Regions from separate parts of the Streptomyces sp. NPDC090088 genome, predicted to be linked through region 1. Evidence: riboswitches for the same ligand, from Rfam matches in the RefSeq annotation. Region 1 holds a riboswitch; the other holds the start of a gene.
What was found. Region 1 has a riboswitch for cyclic di-AMP ahead of ACIPSJ_RS43550 (C40 family peptidase). Riboswitches for the same ligand answer to the same signal wherever they lie in the genome.
Positions count from the first base shown of each region.

Region 2: another riboswitch for cyclic di-AMP. It lies ahead of ACIPSJ_RS10740 (NlpC/P60 family protein); the one in region 1 lies ahead of ACIPSJ_RS43550 (C40 family peptidase).

Region 1 is NZ_JBIVDZ010000011.1:283,945-289,819, reverse strand. Features, by position in the region: gene bioB (biotin synthase BioB) at 1-594, opposite strand, end outside; gene ACIPSJ_RS43570 (8-amino-7-oxononanoate synthase) at 742-1,869, shown strand; gene ACIPSJ_RS43565 (DUF397 domain-containing protein) at 1,979-2,206, opposite strand; gene ACIPSJ_RS43560 (helix-turn-helix transcriptional regulator) at 2,216-3,076, opposite strand; gene ACIPSJ_RS43555 (ATP-binding protein) at 3,289-3,747, shown strand; gene ACIPSJ_RS43550 (C40 family peptidase) at 3,781-4,254, opposite strand; cyclic di-AMP (ydaO/yuaA leader) riboswitch at 4,258-4,442, opposite strand; gene ACIPSJ_RS43545 (hypothetical protein) at 4,804-5,112, opposite strand; gene ACIPSJ_RS43540 (ATP-dependent Clp protease proteolytic subunit) at 5,120-5,755, opposite strand.
Region 2 is NZ_JBIVDZ010000002.1:439,110-444,984, forward strand. Features, by position in the region: gene ACIPSJ_RS10725 (NlpC/P60 family protein) at 1-297, opposite strand, end outside; gene ACIPSJ_RS10730 (hypothetical protein) at 744-1,097, shown strand; gene ACIPSJ_RS10735 (tellurite resistance/C4-dicarboxylate transporter family protein) at 1,121-2,089, opposite strand; gene ACIPSJ_RS10740 (NlpC/P60 family protein) at 2,317-3,471, opposite strand; cyclic di-AMP (ydaO/yuaA leader) riboswitch at 3,480-3,652, opposite strand; gene pcrA (DNA helicase PcrA) at 3,986-5,875, shown strand, end outside.

The sequences.
Region 1 (5,875 bases):
ACCGGCCGCGTGCGCCTTGTTGACCGTGTCCACCCGATCGGCGTACGTGTGGGTGGTCGTGATGTCCCCGTACGTCCCCTCGGACGTGTTGAGGTTGTGGTTGTAGGCGTCGGCGCCCGCCTCGCGCAGCCGCTCCGCCTGGCCGTCGGAGAGCAGGCCGAGACAGGCACAGACCTCGACGCCCTCGTTCTGCTCCTTGATGGCCTTGATGGTGCCGGCGACCCGGTCCACGTCCCGGTCGGTCGGACCGCGCCCGGACGCCACCAGGCAGACCCGCTTGGCGCCCCCGGCGAGGCCCGCGGCGGCCGCCTTGGAGGCCTCGTCGGGTTTCAGCCAGGAGTACTTCAGGATCCCGGTCGTGGAGCCGAGGCGCTGCGAGCAGTAGGAGCAGTCCTCCGGGCACAGACCGGACTTGAGGTTGACCAGGTAGTTGAGTTTCACGCGCCGGCCGAACCACTGCCGGCGCACCTTGCCGGCCGCGGCCACCACATCGAGCACGTCGTCGTCGGAGGTCGCCAGAACGGCGAGCGCTTCCTCGCGGGTCGGCAGCTCGCGCCGAAGCCCCTTGTCCACCAGCGTGTTCAGCAGGTCCATGAGAGCCGATCCTGTACTACGAGGCTGCTCCGGGCCAAGGAGAGTTTGCACAACCCTGTCAGTTCGACGTGTGGGTATTGCCACACAGTGCGTGACCGGTCGTCCCGCTAGGGTCTGTCCACTGCCTACAAAATCACCGGAGGGGTCATGGCGTTCGGCTGGATCGACGGACAGGCGGAACAGCGCCGCCGCGCCGGACTCGTACGGACCCTGCGCCCCCGCCCCGCCGACTCGCCGCTGCTGGACCTGGCGAGCAACGACTACCTGGGCCTCGCCCACCACCCGGAGATCGCCGCGGGCGCCGCCGAGGCGGCCCGGACCTGGGGCGGCGGCTCCACCGGCTCCCGGCTGGTGACCGGCACCACCGAGCTCCACACCGAGCTGGAGCGCGAGCTGGCCGAATTCAGCGGGTTCGAGGCGGCCCTGGTCTTCTCCTCCGGCTACGCCGCCAACCTGGCTGCCGTCACCACGCTCGGCCCGCACGGCTCCCTGATCGTCTCCGACGCGCTCAACCACGCCTCCCTGATCGACGGCTGCCGGCTGGCCCGGGGCACCACCCAGGTCGTCGGACACGCCGACCCGGACGCCGTGCGCAAGGCGCTCGGCACCCACGAGGGACCCGCGGTGGTCGTCTCCGACACGGTGTTCTCGGTGGACGGCGACGCGGCGCCGCTGGCCGGGCTGGCCGCGGCGTGCCGGGAGCGCGGCGCCGGGCTGCTCGTCGACGACGCGCACGGGCTCGGGGTCCTCGGGGACGGCGGGCGGGGAGCCGCGTACGCGGCCGGGCTCTCCGGCGCCGACGACGTGGTCGTCACGGCGACCCTCTCCAAGTCGCTGGGCAGCCAGGGCGGGGTCGTGTTCGGACCGGCCCGGGTGATCGACCACCTGGTCAACGCGGCCCGCACCTTCATCTTCGACACCGGCCTGGCCCCCGCCGCGGCGGGGGCGGCCCTCGCGGCCCTGCGGCTGCTGCGACGCGAGCCCGGGCGGGCGGCCCGGGCCCGCGAGGTGGCCGCCGACCTGCACGCACGGCTGACCGCCGCGGGCCTGGAAGCGGTACGGCCGGACGCCGCGGTGGTCTCCGTGCGGGCACCGTCCCCGGAGGGGGCCGTGCGTTGGGCGGCCGACTGCCGTACGGCAGGCCTGGCCGTGGGCTGCTTCCGTCCGCCTTCCGTGCCGGACGGCATCTCACGGCTGCGGCTGACCGCCCGCGCGGACCTCTCCGGGGCCGAGATCGAACGCGCTGTACGTGTGATCGGCGAAACACGACCATGAGTCGGCGTGACACGGCCGGGCTGCGCTCGGATGCGGATACGGAGTCGATTACGGATTCGGTTGCATACTGATCAGTTTTGTTCGCAACCTGATCAGCGGGGAGCGCTGATCAGTCGCTGACCGCGGCCACGAAACTCGCCCAGCTCTCGGGGGAGAAGAGCAGCGCGGGTCCGGCCGGGTTCTTGGAGTCGCGTACGGCGAGCAGTCCGGCCGGTGGGCCGGAGTGCGGCCGTGCCGTCTCCACGCAGTTGTTCGCACCGGTGCTGTAGCTGCTGCGCAGCCACCGCAATCCGTGCAGATCAGCACTTGAAGGTACGTTCCGAGGCAGTGCAGTCATGGTGCCTCCTTACGCGCCGTCCTGTATCCCGGCGATGTAATCCAACGAGTCCTCGGGCGAAAGGGCGTGGATCTGAAGGGTGTTGAAGGCCTCCGCGTAGGCCTGGAGGTCTTCTTTCCGCTCCAGGTAGAGGCTACTCGTCAACTGGTCGAGAACAACCACATCCAGATCAGAAGTGCTCGGAAATGAGAAGATTACGAAAGGCCCGGTGATGCCGATATGCGCCCCCGCCGCGAACGGCAGTACCTGGAGCCGTACCTGGGGCAGCCGGGCCGCCTCCATCAGCCGCGCCAGCTGCCGTGTCATCACCCCCGGACCGCCGACCTCCCGGCGCAGCACCGCCTCGTCGAGTACCGCGCTGAGCTCCAGCGGCGGGTCGTTGCGCAGCACGTCCTGCCTGGCCAGACGTACCTCCACCAGGGCGTCCAGGGCCTCGTCGTCGAGCCCGTCGGCGGCCACCCGGGTCACGGCACGCGCGTACTCGGGGGTCTGCAGCAGCCCCGGGACGACCAGGGTCTCCAGCGTGCGCATCGCCCCGGCCTGCGATTCCAGGCTGATGAAATCCCGGTAGGCGGGCGGCAGCACCCCCCGATAGGCGTGCCACCAGTGGTGCCGCCCGGCCGTGTCCTCGGACCCCGCCAACACCAGCAGCAACTCCCGCAGTTGCCCTTCGACCACTCCGTAGGCGTCGAGGAGTAACCGCACATCGGCCGGTTTCACACCGCTGGCGCCGGTCTCGATCCGGCTCACCTTCGACTGATGCCAGCCCACCAGACGGGCGGCCTCACCGCTCGTGAGACCCGCACCGGTGCGCAGCATGCGCAGTTCGGCGCCCAGTTTCCGGCGGCGTACCGCGGGACCGTTCTGCATGGGCTACTCCTTACTCCTTCCGAGCCGCCCAAATACGGTCTGAGGTCGCAGAGTTCACCGCTTCGAGCGACAGATATATGCATATCTTGGTGGATCGCTCCCCGTGACCGGCCCGGTAATGGCAGTCTGACGAAGAAGCACCAGTCCGGGACCGTACTCGAACCTTCCGCACCGTGTCGGACTCCGGTCCCGAGGAAAGGGACGACCTCGCCATGGCAGACCATCTGGAAGCATCCGTCACTCTGCCGAGCGATCCCGCCTCGGTCTCCACGGCCCGCTCCTACGTGCTGGACGTCCTCGCGGAGTGGGGACTGCCACCGGAGACGGAGACCGCGGACACCATCCGCCTCATCGTCTCCGAACTCGCCACCAACGCCGTACAGCACACCTTCGGACAGTCACCCACCTTCACGGTGGACATGATCCTCGACCGTGACGAACACCTGCGCATCGGCGTCACGGACAGTCATCCGCGATTCCCCAAGAGACTTCCCGCCGCGGTCCAGCAGGACAACGGCCGCGGCATGGTCATCATCCGCTGGCTGACCGCCGAATGCGGCGGCAAACTCCGCGTACGCCCCACCCGCGAAGGCGGCAAGACCGTCTCCATCGAACTCCCCTGGACCGTCCCGGCCGGCACCGTCACCGCCGCCGGCCAGCAGGAACCGTAGCCCCGGGTTCCCGCCGGCCGACCGGTGGGCGCGTCAGCTGACGCGGCCGTACCAGACGCTCTTCGTCCAGATCTTCTGGAGCTTGACCACGTCCCCGGTCTTCGGGGCGTGCCAGATCTTTCCCTTCCCGGCGTAGATGCCGACGTGGTAGACGCTGGAACCCGAGTGGAAGAAGACCAGGTCCCCGGCCTTGCGGTTGCCGGCCGAGATGTGACGGGTCTTGTTGTACTGCTGGGCCGCCGTACGGGGCAGCTTCTTGCCCGCCTTCTTGAACGAGTACAGCGTCAGCCCGGAGCAGTCGAACCGGTTCGGACCGGTGGCGCCCCACCTGTAGGGCTTGCCCTTCTTGGACGCGGCGACCTGAAGCGCCTTGGTCCCCATCGTGGCGGCCGAGGCGTCGGAGGCGACCCCCGGGATCACGATCGAGCCGCCGACGGCGGCGATCGTCAGCGCCGAGGCCGTACCGGCCCGGACCATGAGCGACGGAACGCGATTGAGCGCGGTCATGCGCAACCCTTCGTCAGCCGCCTGTGAAGGATGACCTGTCGGATTCGGGCTGGCGAAGTTGCCCGGCCGTGTCGCCACGGCTTCACCCCAAGGGCTGCTCGGCCCGGTCATGGTGTGACCGTCCCGGCGACCCGTCGTGCTTGGGTCCTCCACTCCTGCCGATGCACTTCTGTCGACGGGTCAATCCGGGCGGCGGCAGGACTCGGCGTCCGCCCGGACCGCCCCGCCGCTGTGGCGGGGGCTTGTCGTCAGACAGGGATCTTCACTCACACGTGTCCGAAAATCCCAATGGAATCGGGGATTTGTGGGGTTACTCACCACCCACCCGTTCGGGTGGACAGTACTGTGTTCGATTCATCGTCAACTGCCCTGCGTAGCCCCGGACCTGCGGAGAAGCGCTCGGCGGGCATCCTCGAACGGGCGTACCGAGCGGGCCTGTCGGTCAGGTAAAACCACGCCATGCTCCGCCGAACGGGGGTAACCCCGTTGGGCCGTTTCAACTCCGGCGCGGACAGGGCGTCGACGCGCCCCGCCCGGCCTCTGCGGCGGTCACCGTACGCAGTCCGGCGGGAGTACGACGCGAGCGGTCCGGCGCTCGCCGTCGAGCACCCGCAACGCGCGTGCCAGCGTGTCCCCGTGCAGCTCCGTCTCGCCCCGCCCGTGCATCAGGGCCAGCGCGTCACGCAGCTCGGACGCGGCGCGCACCAGCGCCTGCGCGGCGCGCAGCCCGCGGTACGTGTCCTCGTTCTGCGCCGGGTTGATCCGGCCCAGCAGGTCGACCACGTCCAGGTAACGGTCGATCAACTCGCCCTCGGCGCGGGTCAGCGCGGGCAGCGGCGGCAGTTCCGGTGGCAGCATCGCCGGATCACCCCGCGTCCGGCAGGCCGGGCGAGGTCCGGTGGGTGGGTACGACCCGGTCCACCAGCCCGTACGCCAGCGCCTCCCGCGCGTCCAGCACCAGGTCCCGCTCCAGGTCCTGGTGGATCTGCTCGGGGGTGCGCCCGGTGTGCCGGACCAGCATCGTTTCGAGCATCGCGCGGACCCGCTCCAACTCCGCCGCCCGGATGACCAGATCACTCGGCTGGCCCCGTACCGGTTCGGGCAGCGAGGGCTGCTGGAGCACGACACGGGCGCCCGGCAGCGCGGACCGCTTGCCCGGCGTGCCGGCCGCGAGCAGCACGGCGGCGGACGCCCCGGCCTGCCCCAGGCAGATCGTCTCCACGTCACAGGTGACGTACTGGACCGTGTCGTAGATCGCGGCCATCGCGCTGAACGACCCGCCCGGAGAGTTGATGTACAGCGAGATGTCCCGCTCCGGAGCCGCGTGTTCCAGATACATCAGCTGCGCCATCACGTCGTTGGCGGAGGTCTCGTCCACCGGCGTGCCCAGGAAGACGATCCGCTCCTCCAGCAGCTTCGAGTACGGATCCAGGGTGCGCTGCCCGGAGCTGGTGCGTTCGGTGAACTCGGGCAGGACATAGCGGGCGGACGGTCGGGTCATGGCATACCCCTCCTCGCGGCCGAGGTGTGGTCTCGGCGGCCGGACTCTCTGTAAAAAATGTACAGGACGTACGTAGTGCTGGAGAGGGATTCCGCTGTCGCCGAACAAGAGGTGTTGTCC
Region 2 (5,875 bases), on a different contig from region 1:
CCGCGCGGAGTTGAGCTTCTCCTGTTTGCGGGCGGTCTCGTCCTGCAGCGACTTCAGCCGCCGCTGGGCGGCGTCGGCCTTCTCCTTGGTCCCGTCGTACTTCTCGGTGGCCACCTCGGCCTCCTGGTACAGCTGGTCCACCTTGGCCTTCACCTGCGCCGGTGTCAGTTGCGGCTCGGCGTGTCCGGTCCCTTCGAAGCCCGTCGCGGTGGCCGCGCCCGCCAGGGCGAGGGTGGCGGCCGTGCGGGCCGTATGGCCGCTGAGCGAGCGCTGTCGGGGCTTGCGGTGCACTGCCACCTGGACAGTCACGTCCTTTCGTACGACCGCCGTCTCGTCCGTGAGCACGCCAGGGGGAGCGTGCGGGGCCGCGGGGGAGCGGAGGACGCGTCCGGCGGCGGCCCGCACAGGGGGAGCGGACCGCCGCCGGACCTTCTCGGCGGTGGTGTCCGACTGCCGCCCCTGGCCCGGGCGGCGGTGGGGAGTCGGTCACCTGGGGGAGGACGCTAGGCCCGGATGTGTCGGCTTGGTAACGCGATGCGCGGAATTGGCGTGACAGGATCGTTACCGACCGGTATGTGACGGGGATTCCGGTCCGGAGCCGTCGGCTTCACGGGGCGGGATGACCGAAGCGGCGGTTCCGGGGCTGGCGGGGGCGGCGGGGTGCTATGGGGTGCATATATGCGGTCCCGGGAGAGGGGGCCGGTGGCCGGGGTGCCAGGGGGCCCTGATTAGGCTCCGGGGCCATGGACGTACTCATCCATCTCTTCGTCGGCCTGCACATCATCGGCATCGCCGCGCTGCTCGGCGGTTTCCTCACCCAGATGAAGGCGATGGGCCAGGGCACGGCCCGGTTCGTCCCCGGGATGCTGCACGGCGCGTTCACCATGCTCGCGACCGGGGTGATCCTGGTCGGCCTCAACGAGGCCGACGACCACCACGTCAACACGGTCAAGATCGGCGTCAAGCTCGCGCTGCTGATCGTGATCCTCGGCCTCGTCTACGTGAAGCGGGACGACGAGAAGGTGGAGAAGGGCGCGTTCGGCCTGGTGGGCCTGCTGACCATGGCGAACATCTTCATCGCCGTGCTGTGGACCTGATCGACGTGCTGGGGTCCTGACGGTCAGGAGCCCTTCCCGAGGGCGGCGCGCTCGGCTGCCGCCGCCCCTGCCGCCACCGTCAGCCATGCCGCCACCGCGACCCAGACCAGCACCTGTCCCGGCCCCTTCAGCCAGGGGATGTCGAGAGCGGCCTCGGTGGACAGCATCGCCACGGCCGTCATCCCCATCGGGAACACCGTCGCCCAGCGGCGCACGTCGTAACGCGGCCGGGGCCGTACCGCCTCCGCGACCAGCAGCACGGCGTACCAGGCGAGGTCCAGGACCAGCAGCGCCACCGTCACCGTGCGCAGCACGCCCCGGTCGTCGTCGTTCCACAGGTACAGCCGGGCGCTGTCGGCGGCCAGCAGCTTCGCCCCGGCCAGCGCGGAGATCGCGAGCGCCCCGCCCGCGATCCACTGGTCGCCCGGCCCCTCCAGGACCTGCCGCCGGTCGAAGCGGGCCAGCGCGAACCCGTACAGCACCAGCCCCAGCCAGAACAGCACCAGCGCGGTGTGCGCGAGCCAGGCCGCCGTCAGGGCCGCCGCCAGCGTCGCGGCCAGGACGGCCAGCCCCTGCGTGGCCACACAGTCCAGGAACACCGCACCGGGCATGCGCCGCGTCCAGTGCCGTACGACGAGGATCAGCAGCGGCGGCCACAGCACCGCCGACAGCGCCAGCAGGGCCTCGGCGAGGGTCTGCCGGCCGAGTGCCGAGAAGCGCGTCCCGAGCACCGTCGTGGCCGCCACCGCGGTGAGCGCGCCCGGCGTCCGCGCGTCCGTCAGCCAGCGTCCGCGGTCCAGCAGCAGGCGCGCGACGAAGTCCACGGCCAGCCCCGCCCACGCCACACACGCCAGCACCAGCGCGATCCGGGACAGGGTCTCGGCCCCCGTGAGATGCAGACCGACCGACACGATGCCGGTGGCCATCACGGCGGCCCCGGCCGCCGGCGGGCGCTGCGCCCACCAGGCGCGGAAGGGAGAATTGCCGGACATGTCGCCGATGCTAAGGAGCATCACCCGTGGCGTGGCCGGGGCACGCGCGCGGGGAGCGCGAAAACCGCGCGGGCGCGGGACAGAGGAACGGGCGCGGGGCGTCCGGGGGTGGTGGGGTGCGGGCGGGTGTGGAGGAGTGGTCGGGGGCGCCCGAGACCAGGCGATGTGCGCCCCCGCCCCGGCCCGGCGACATGTGCCCCCGCTCCCGGCCCCCTGCCTCCGTCACCTCAAGCCGGTCGCACCACGCTGTGGATGATCGACTCGCCGCCGTAGTAGATCGACTCCTCCCGGACGTACGCGCCGGGCTTCGGGGCGTGGATCATCATGCCGTTGCCGATGTAGATGCCGACGTGGCTGACGTCGTCGTAGAAGAAGACCAGGTCGCCGGGCCGGGCGTCGGCGAGGGAGACGGTGGTGCCGGCGTTCACCTGGTCGTAGGTGGTGCGGGGCAGGGAGACGCCCGCGGCCTTCCAGGCGGCCTGCGAGAGCCCGGAGCAGTCGTAGGAGCCGGGGCCGGTCGCTCCCCAGACGTACGGCTTGCCGATCTGCGCGCGGGCGAAGGCGATGGCCTTGTCGGCCTTCGTGGCGTAGGAGGAGTCGGAGGACGAGGAGCCGCTGGAGGACGATGTCGACGAGGAGGACGACGAGGTGTCCTGCTCGGCCGCGGCAGCGGCGGCCGCCTGCTGCTTCGCGAGTTCCGCGGCCTTGCGCGCCGCCGCCTCCTGCTTCTGCTTCTCGATCTGGGCCAGCCGCGCCTTCTCCTGCGCCGTCAGCTTGGAGAGCAGCTCCCGCGCGGAGGCCAGTTTCGTCTGGACGGTGGTCTTGGCGGTCTTGAGGTCGTCCTGCGTCTCGGTGAGCGTCTCGAGGCTCTTGGCGGCTTCCTGCCGCTTCTTCATGGTCGCGGACTGCTGGGTGGCGTAGTCGTCGACCGCGTCCTTCTGGCGCGAGGTCAGCCGGCTCATCAGCTGCGTCTGGTCGAAGTAGTCCTGCGGACTGTCCGCGAGCAGGAAGGTCGCCGTGTCGGGGGCGCTGGCGCCGGTCCGGTACTGGGCCGCGGCGAACGACCCCAGCTCCTCACGCGCCTTGTTCAGCCGGTCCGTGCGCCGGGCGACGTCGTCGAGCAGGGTGTCGACCTGCTTGCGCTGCGTGCCGGTCTTCTCCTTGGCCGCGTTGTACTTCTCGGTCGCCGACTCGGCCTGCCGGTAGAGGTCGTCGACCTTCTTCTCCACCTCCTCCATGCTCGGCTTGCCGTCCGCGGAGGGCGCGGCGTTGGCCGTCTGCGAGAGCAGGGCGACGGAGGTGAGGGCGGCGGTGGCCAGGGCGGGGGTGCGTATGCCTGCTACGCGCGTTCCCGAGGGGCGGGACTTGCGGTGCGACGCCAACGGAGGCGACTCCTTCCATGTTCCGCCTACCGAGTTAGCTGTCGGGTTCGGGCGGGTGGTTCGGAAGGGTTGCCCTACGGTCCCTCCCCGGGAGGGGAGTCGGGACCGATTCACCCCAAGGTCGGTGTGGGTCCCCGGCTCCGGACGCGCGAGGGCGTCCCGGACTCGGCGGAGGCCGTACGGCCCGGCGACGTTCGCCGGTGGGTGTCGTACGGCCTGACCGGCACGCTAGCCAACTCGTGTGGCCCGTGTGAAGGTTGATGTGCGATATGCCCGATACATTTTCGTGACCTTGGCGTTCGGGCGAGTTCGACCAGGGCGGTTCGGGGCGTTGTGGGTCATTTGCCGGGTGTTCGGTGTGGTGGCTTCCGGTCGCTCGTGGCCGCCCTTGGCCGCTCGCGGCCGCTCGTGACGTGCGCCGACCGGCCGTGACGGAGGGAAATCGTGCGGTCACCCGGGCGAGTTCTCGGGGTGGCGGCCGGTTGTCAGTGGGGCGGCCTAGACTCGGAGAGCGATGAGCAGCCTCTTTGACGACAGCTTCCTGGCGAGCCTCCAGCCCCCGCGCGGCCACGAGGAGGAACCCCCGCCGCCGCCCGAGGACGAGCACGTACCGGAGCCGATTCCGGACGACCTGTTCGGCGGGAAGTTCGACGCGCCCCCGGACCGGGACGCCCACTACCGCGACGGCGCCCCCCGCCCCGCCCTGGACGCGGCGGCGCTCCTGGACGGGCTGAACGACAACCAGCGGGCGGCGGTCGTGCACGCCGGCTCCCCGCTGCTCATCGTGGCCGGCGCCGGTTCCGGCAAGACGCGCGTGCTCACCCACCGCATCGCCCACCTCCTCGGCGAGCGCCATGTCCACCCGGGCCAGATCCTCGCGATCACCTTCACCAACAAGGCCGCGGGCGAGATGAAGGAGCGCGTCGAGCAGCTCGTCGGCCCGCGCGCGAACGCGATGTGGGTGATGACCTTCCACAGCGCGTGCGTGCGGATCCTGCGCAGGGAGAGCAAGAAGCTCGGCTTCACCTCCTCCTTCTCGATCTACGACGCGGCCGACTCCAAGCGGCTGATGGCCCTGGTCTGCCGCGACCTGGACCTCGACCCCAAGCGCTACCCGCCGAAGTCGTTCAGCGCCCAGGTCAGCAACCTGAAGAACGAGCTGGTCGACGAGGAGGACTTCGCCGCCCGCGCGAGCGACGGCTTCGAGAAGACCCTCGCCCAGGCCTACGCCCTCTACCAGTCGCGGCTGCGCGAGGCGAACGCCCTCGACTTCGACGACCTGATCATGACCACGGTCAACCTGCTGCGCGCCTTCCCGGACGTCGCCGAGCACTACCGCCGCCGCTTCCGGCACGTCCTGGTCGACGAGTACCAGGACACCAACCACGCCCAGTACACGCTCGTGCGCGAGCTGGTCGGCACCGGCGCGCCCGAGGAGACCACCCCGCCCGCCGAGCACGACCTGCCCCCGGCGGAGCTCTGCGTCGTCGGCGACGCCGACCAGTCGATCTACGCCTTCCGGGGCGCGACGATCCGCAACATCCTCCAGTTCGAGGAGGACTACCCGAACGCGACGACGATCCTCCTGGAGCAGAACTACCGCTCCACGCAGACGATCCTCTCCGCCGCCAACGCGGTCATCGAGCGCAACGAGTCCCGCCGCCCCAAGAACCTGTGGACCAACGCGGGCGCGGGCGCGCAGATCACCGGCTACGTCGCCGACACCGAGCACGACGAGGCGCAGTTCGTCGCCGACGAGATAGACCGTCTGACGGACGCGGGCGAGGCGAAGGCCGGCGATGTCGCCGTCTTCTACCGGACCAACGCCCAGTCCCGTGTCTTCGAGGAGATCTTCATCCGCGTCGGCCTGCCGTACAAGGTCGTCGGCGGTGTCCGCTTCTACGAGCGCAAGGAGGTCCGGGACGTCCTCGCCTATCTGCGGGTGCTGGCCAACCCGGAGGACTCCGTCCCGCTGCGGCGCATCCTCAACGTCCCCAAGCGCGGCATCGGCGACCGCGCGGAGGCGATGATCGACGCCCTCTCCCAGCGCGAGAAGATCAGCTTCCCGCAGGCGCTCAAGCGCGTCGACGAGGCGTACGGCATGGCCGCGCGGTCGACCAACGCGGTCAAGCGGTTCAACACGCTGATGGAGGACCTCCGTACGATCGTGGAGTCCGGCGCCGGACCGGCCACCGTCCTCGAAGCCGTCCTCGAACGCACCGGTTACCTCGCCGAGTTGCAGGCCTCCACCGACCCGCAGGACGAGACCCGGATCGAGAACCTCCAGGAACTCGCCGCCGTGGCCCTGGAGTTCGAGCAGGAGTCCGGCGAGGGCGAGCAGTCCGCCGGGCTCGCCGCCTTCCTGGAGCGGGTGGCCCTGGTCGCCGACTCCGACCAGATCCCC